DNA from 2 places in the Streptomyces sp. NPDC006544 genome. Region 1 is predicted to be linked to the other one. Evidence: riboswitches for the same ligand, from Rfam matches in the RefSeq annotation. Region 1 holds a riboswitch; the other holds the start of a gene.
What was found. A riboswitch is a leader RNA that binds a small molecule or an ion and turns the genes downstream of it on or off. The one in region 1 is predicted to bind glycine.
Positions count from the first base shown of each region.

Region 1 (3,594 bases):
GACCGGGCCCACGCCCGGACCGCCGCCGCCGTGCGGGATGCAGAAGGTCTTGTGCAGGTTCAGGTGCGAGACGTCGCCGCCGAAGTGACCCGGCTTGGCCAGGCCCACCAGGGCGTTGAGGTTCGCGCCGTCCACGTAGACCTGGCCGCCGGCATCGTGCACCTGGGCGCAGATCTCGGCGACGTGCTCCTCGAACACACCGTGCGTGGAGGGGTAGGTGATCATCAGCACGGCGAGTTCGTCGCGGTACTGCTCGATCTTTGCCCGCAGGTCGGCCGCGTCCACCTCGCCGTCGTCGGCGGTCTTCACCACGACGACCTTCATGCCGGCCATCACGGCGCTCGCGGCGTTGGTGCCGTGCGCGGAGGACGGAATGAGGCAGACGGTGCGCTGCTCGTCACCGTTCGCCCGGTGGTAGGCGCGGACGGCCAGCAGGCCGGCGAGCTCACCCTGGGAGCCGGCGTTCGGCTGGATGGAGACCTTGTCGTAGCCGGTGACCTCGCAGAGACGTTCCTCCAGCTCGGTGATGAGCGTGAGGTACCCCTCCGCCTGCTCCACCGGGGCGAACGGGTGCAGCTGGCCGAACTCGGGCCAGGTGACCGACTCCATCTCTGTGGTCGCGTTCAGCTTCATCGTGCAGGAGCCCAGCGGGATCATGCCGCGGTCCAGCGCGTAGTCCTTGTCCGAGAGCTTGCGCAGGTAGCGCAGCATCGCGGTCTCGGAGCGGTGCTGGTGGAAGACCGGGTGGGTCAGGTACGCGTCCTCGCGCAGCAGTCCCTCCGGGAGCGCGTCGGCCGTGGTGGCGTCGAGCGCCTCCAGGTCGGCCTCGACCCCGAAGGCCGCCCAGACGGCTTCGACGTCGGCGCGCAGGGTCGTCTCGTCACAGGAGGCGGAGACCAGGTCGGCGTCCACCTGGTACAGGTTGACCCCGCCCTCGCGGGCGGCGGCCACGACCTCGGCGGCGCGGCCGGGGACCCGGGCGGTGACGGTGTCGAAGTAGGCGCCGTGCACGATCTCGACCCCGCCGGCCGTCAGGCCCGCGGCGAGGAGGGCGGCGTAGCGGTGGGTGCGGCGGGCGATCGTCCGCAGGCCGTCCGGACCGTGGTAGACGGCGTACATGCCGGCCATGACGGCGAGCAGCACCTGCGCGGTGCAGATGTTGCTGGTGGCCTTCTCGCGGCGGATGTGCTGCTCACGGGTCTGGAGCGCCAGGCGGTAGGCCTTGTTGCCGTCCGCGTCCACGGAGACGCCGACGAGGCGGCCGGGCAGCGAGCGGGCGTGCTTGGCCTGGACGGCCATGTATCCGGCGTGCGGTCCGCCGAAGCCCATGGGGACACCGAAGCGCTGCGTGGTGCCGACCGCGATGTCCGCGCCCAGCTCGCCCGGGGAGGTCAGCAGGGTCAGGGCGAGCAGGTCGGCCGAGACGGCGACGATCGCGCCGAGCTCGTGCGCCTGGTCGATGACCGGCTTGATGTCCCGAACGGCACCGGAGGCGCCCGGGTACTGGACCAGTACGCCGTAGACGCCGCGCTCGGCGGCCTCGGCCGGGACGCCCCCGGACAGGTCGGCGACGACGACCTCGATGCCGATCGGCTCGGCACGGGTCTGGATCACCGCGATGGTCTGCGGCAGCGCGTCGGCGTCGACGAGGAAGACGTTGCCCTTGGCCTTGCCCACGCGGCGGGCGAGCGTCATGGCCTCGGCGGCCGCGGTGCCCTCGTCGAGCAGGGAGGCGCCCGAGGTCGGCAGGCCGGTCAGCTCGGCGACGACGGTCTGGAAGTTCAGCAGGGCTTCGAGACGGCCCTGGGAGATCTCGGGCTGGTAGGGCGTGTACGCCGTGTACCAGGCCGGGTTCTCCATGACGTTGCGCAGGATCACCGGCGGCGTGAACGTCCCGTAGTAGCCGAGACCGATCATGGAGGAGAGGACCTGGTTGCGGTCGGCGAGCTGGCGCAGCTCGGCCAGCACCTCGGCCTCGGTCCGCGCCTCGGGCAGGTTCAGCGCGTCAGTGGTCTTGATCACATCCGGTACCGCGGCGGCGGTCAGTTCGTCCAGGGAGCCGTAGCCCACCTGGGCGAGCATCTTGGCCTGCGCCTCGGCATCCGGGCCGATGTGGCGCTGCTCGAAGGGGATGCCTCGCTCCAGCTGGGAGAGCGGAATGCGGTTGGCGGTCATGTACGGAGGCCTCCTGGTCGTACGACCTGCGAGGGGTGCCTCGGCGCGGGCACCCGGACGGCCTCCCCCTCTGTCATCACAACCTGAGAGTTTCACCGGGCCCCTCGAGGATCGCTCGCGAGGTCCGGTTTTCACCGTCGGTGAGGAGGGGAACCGGCACTGCGCGCCCGGTACCCGCCCTGCTTTCCAGAGTGGCCTCACCTACGTGCGGTACGTATGCCTGAGAGATTCCGGGGAGGATTTGCTCCTTCGGCGCCTCCGTCGAGCTCACTCGGAGGACTCTCCCGCACAGGGTCAACAGCCGTCACCCAGCCTACCAGCGAGGATCCGGGGCCTCCCTCGAGTGGCCCCCTCTCCGGAAATGCACTTTTGTAGTCATAACGGAGGAGTTGCGACCAGTGGAGGGACCGGACCGTGCAGACTGACATCGATCCGCGCAGCCTGATCGGCCGCAAGGCGTTCGACCGCCACGGCACCAAGATCGGCACCATCGACGAGGTCTACCTCGACGACGCCACGGGCGTCCCGGAATGGGCCGCCGTACGGACCGGCCTCTTCAGCCGGGACGCCTTCGTCCCGCTGGAACCGAGCGAGCTGGTGGGCGAGACCCTGCACGTGCCCTTCGAGCGTTCCCTCATCAAGGACGCGCCCGATTTCGGCGTGGGCCGTCACCTCTCCCCCGAACAGGAGCTGCAGCTCTACCACCACTACGGCCTCGACGTGGCCCTCCCCAGCGAGTTCCGGCGCGACTTCGGCCGGCTCGCGGGTGACGAGGGCTGAGGGCTGTCCCGCAATCCCCGGTGGGTCAGCGCACGGCGTCGGATGCGGTGCATCGCAAGGCGGAGGAGCGCCCCCATACTGGGCGTATTCGGGCGTTCCGACAACGCGGCGAGGTGCCGTAGCTGGCGTCGTGCGCCCGCCGGGGATTGCGGGACAGCCCTCAGGCCGTCCCTTCCGGATCTCGCCGGTCCCCTCCTCGGGGTCCGGCCGGTACGCCCACCAGCGGCAGCGGATCGGACGGCTCGAGCTGGGGATCGTCCACCAGGAAGGTGCGCACCCGGCCCGGCTCCGAACCGGGCCGCTCGAACCGCACGGTCACCCGCCCGACCCCGCTGCCCTGGACCCACCCCGGCCCGTACACCGTGTGCCGAACGTCTTGCCCCGCCTGCCAGAGCCTCCCGTGGACCGCCCCGGCCTCGCCGGGCGGTCCGCCGCCGGCGGCCGCCTCAGCGGCCACGGCTCCTCCCCCGGGCGCCGGCGCCCCGGCGGCCGGCTCGTCCTCCGCCCCACTGGCCTCCGCCGACTCCTGCGCTTCTGCGCCCGCACCCGCCCCGGCCGCCTCAGGAGCCCCCGCGGCCCCGTCCGGCTCAACGGCTCCGGGGGCCCCCGTCGCCCCCGCCTCGCCCGCCTCGCCCGCCT
Region 1 covers NZ_JBEXOV010000063.1:10,010-13,603, reverse strand. Annotated here, with positions in the region: gene gcvP (aminomethyl-transferring glycine dehydrogenase) at 1-2,175, opposite strand, end outside; glycine riboswitch at 2,374-2,472, opposite strand; gene ABZY44_RS25785 (PRC-barrel domain-containing protein) at 2,590-2,955, shown strand; gene ABZY44_RS25780 (DNA polymerase IV) at 3,116-3,594, opposite strand, start outside.

Region 2 (3,594 bases), on a different contig from region 1:
GAGACGGACCGGGACGGACCGGGACGGAGCGCGGGCGCGAGGGCGTACGGGAACCGGTGCGGGAGCCCCGGCGGGGCGACCCGAACGGCAGCGGTCCCGTACAGAGTTACTTCTGCCGCTTGTAGAACGGCAGAGCCACGACCTCGTACGCCTCATGCGTACCGCGAATGTCCACGCCGACGCCGGAGGTGCCGGGCGCGGCGTGCGCCGCGTCGACATAGGCCATCGCGATCGGCTTGCCCAGCGTCGGGGACGGGGCGCCCGAGGTGACCTCGCCGACGACCTGGCCGTCGAACGTCACGGAGAAGCCGGCGCGCGGAACGCGGCGGCCCTCGGCGATCAGGCCGACCAGCTTGCGCGGCGGGCTGGCGGCGGCGCGCTCGGCGGCGGCCTCCAGGGCGGCGCGGCCGACGAAGTCGCCCTCCTTCTCGAACTTCACGACCCGGCCCAGACCCGCGTCGAACGGGGTGAGGGAGGTGGTCAGCTCGTGCCCGTACAGCGGCATGCCCGCCTCCAGGCGCAGCGTGTCGCGGCAGGACAGGCCCGCGGGCACCAGGCCGACACCCTCGCCCGCCTTGGTCAGCGCCTGCCACAGCTCCACGGCGTGCTCGGGGGCGACGAAGAGCTCGAAGCCGTCCTCACCGGTGTAACCGGTGCGGGCGATCAGCGCGGGCACCCCGGCGACCGTGCCCGGCAGGCCGGCGTAGTACTTCAGCCCGTCCAGGTCGGCGTCCGTGAGGGAGGCCAGGATGCCCGGGGACTGCGGACCCTGCACCGCGAGCAGCGCGTACGCGTCGCGGTCGTCGCGGACCGCGGCGTCGAAGCCGGCGGCGCGCTCGGTGATCGTGTCGAGGACGACCTGCGCGTTGGAGGCGTTCGCGACGACCATGAACTCGTCCTCGCCGAGGCGGTAGACGATCAGGTCGTCGATGATCCCGCCGTCCTCCTGGCAGATGTGCGTGTAGCGGGCGCGGCCGACGCCGACGGTGGAGATGTTGCCCACCAGCGCGTAGTCGAGGGCCTTGACGGCCTCGGGGCCGGTCAGGGTGATCTCGCCCATGTGGGAGAGGTCGAACAGGCCGGCCTTGGTGCGGACGGCGTTGTGCTCGTCGCGCTCGCTGCTGTACCGCAGCGGCATGTCCCAGCCCGCGAAATCGGTCATGGTCGCACCGAGTGAACGGTGCAGCGCATCGAGGGCGGTCAGGCGGGGGGCAGTGCTCATGGGTGTGGCTCCCGGGTCCCAGGGCATGACATGACGAGGAGGAGTTCCTCCCCATCTGTCATCGGAACCTGAGAGGTTCGCCGAGAGTTCCCCGCTTCCAGGGGAAGGCCTTCGACTTGCACCTTGGGTGGAGCAGCGCCGGTGCCCTCACGGGCGGTGGCGCGGCTCGCTTTTCAGATCTGCCTCATCCACGCGGTACGGGGCCTGAGAGATTCAAGGGAGGTACTTGCTCCTTCGGCGCCCGGACGCGGCCTTGCGGGCCCGCCGGGACTCTCCCGCGTGGATTCAAGCGGCCGGTATGCAGTTGGTGTCCAGATGGCGCACATCATTGCACGGCGTGCGGCCGAATGGGGGAGGGGGTCCGCAAGCGGAGCGGAACCGGTGGTCCCGGATTACCGTCTCTTTACACTCAGGGGACGGGTCCCGGTGGCCCGACGCGGGGGAGGCGATCACTGTGCGGAGATTCGGAGCACTGACGGCAGCGAGCACGGCAACGAGCACGGCACCGAGCACGGCAGCGAACACGACGACGGGCGCGGAAGCCGATGCGGGGACCGGCGGGGGCGGCGCCGCCGGGGTGCCCACGCAGCGCGGCGCGGCGCGGGGGCCGGCCGAGCCGGCGACGGCGGTCGTACGGGACCTGCGCGCGGTGGCGGGCCCCGGCCGGCTGCGCTTCGCCGACGGCGACATCGTGGTGGTGTCCGGACTGCCCGGCGGCGGCAAGAGCACCCTGATCAAGCGGGCCGCACAGGGCGGCGGCATCGACTCCCAGGACGCGCGCGAGCGGTGGGAGCGCCTGATGCCGGCCCCCGTGCCGTACGCGGTGTACCGGCCGGCCGTCCGGATCGCCCACTACTGGGGGCTGTGGCGGGTGCTGCGCTCCGGAGCCTCGGCCGTGGTCCACGACTGCGGTACCCAGAGCTGGGTACGGGCCGTCCTCGCCGGGGCCGCCCGGCGCCGGGGCCGCGCGCTGCACCTGGTGCTCCTGGACACCACCCCCGAGGAGGCCAGGGCTGGGCAGGCGGCGCGCGGGCGGGGGGTGTCGGCGTACGCCTTCGCCCGGCACCGCGGCGCGGTGGCCCGGCTGCTGCGCGAGGCGGAGTCGGGCCGTCCGCCGGCCGGCTGCGCGTCGGTGGTCCTCCTGGACCGGCCGGCGGCGTCCCGCCTGACGGAGATCGGCTTCCGGTAGCCGCGCGGCCGCGGCGGCCGCCGCGGCCCGGCCCCCGGCGGGCGGGGCGGGGCCGACCGTTAACCTCGGGGCGGACAAGGGTGAACGAAGCGGAGGCGTACATGTGGCCGGGTAACGAGCTGGAGCAGGTGCTCGGGGCGGCGCTGGGGCAGGCGGACGCCGGCGGGCGGATCGTCGAGGTGCTCGGGCGCAGCCACGTGTGGATCCCGCTGCCCGGCGGCGTGGGCAGTCTGAGCCTGCCCACCATGGAGATCAACGGCGCCGCGTACGTGCCCGTCTACACCTCCGAGGAGCAGTTCCGCGCCTGCGCCGGACCCGCCATGGACTTCGCCGTGGCCCCCGCCGTGGACTTCGCCCGCGGCCTGCCCCCGCAGCTGGGCATCGCGCTCAATCCCGAGGGCGCCGTCGGCGCCCCGCTCCCCCCGCCCGCCGTCGCCGAGCTGTGCCGCGCCGGCCGGAGCGCGCTCGACGGCACCGCCACCGGCGGCCGGGTCCGGCTCTTCGAACCCGACTGGCAGCAGGACCCGGTGGACTTCCTGGCCGCCGCCGCGGAGGAGTTCCGCGCCACCGCGGCGGTCACGGCCGCCTACCGCTGCCTCGCCAGCGTCGAGGGCGGGGCCCCGGAGCTGTACGTCGGCGTCCAGCTGGTGGGATGGTCGACCGACATGCGAAACGCCCCGATGGAGGCCCTGGGCCGCGCCCTGGCGCGCGTACCGGCCCCCTGGCCCGTCCAGTTGATCCTCCTCGACGCCGCCGAGGACCCGGTCGTCGACTTCATCGTTACGCGCGTGCGCCCCTTCTACCTGCCGTAGGCACGCTTAAGCTGGTGTGGACACGCGTGGGCGACGGGCGGACGAACAGACGAAGAGGGGTACCGGGTGAGTGCGTCAGGCACGGCCGCGGTCGGGCAGGTCGAGCACATGCTGCGCCAGGTGACTCCCGGGCGCTACGAGAGCTACGAGTCGCTCCTGCACGCCCTCGCCGAGGGCCGGCTGTGGATGCTGCTCTGGCAGGGGCAGCCCGGCTCGCCGGATGCCCAGTACGGCGGCATGGAGGTCGAGAACCTCGGCTACGCGCCCTGCGTGACCTCCCCCCAGGAGCTGGCCGCCAGTGGCTGGAACCGGGGCTACGAGGTGGTCACCGGCCGGGACATCGCCCGCGCCCTCTACCCCGACCGCTGGGG
Region 2 covers NZ_JBEXOV010000038.1:51,578-55,171, reverse strand. Annotated here, with positions in the region: gene gcvT (glycine cleavage system aminomethyltransferase GcvT) at 107-1,222, opposite strand; glycine riboswitch at 1,406-1,510, opposite strand; gene ABZY44_RS19290 (AAA family ATPase) at 1,800-2,411, shown strand; gene ABZY44_RS19285 (enhanced serine sensitivity protein SseB) at 2,513-3,223, shown strand; gene ABZY44_RS19280 (enhanced serine sensitivity protein SseB C-terminal domain-containing protein) at 3,290-3,594, shown strand, end outside.
Region 2: another riboswitch for glycine. It lies ahead of gcvT (glycine cleavage system aminomethyltransferase GcvT); the one in region 1 lies ahead of gcvP (aminomethyl-transferring glycine dehydrogenase).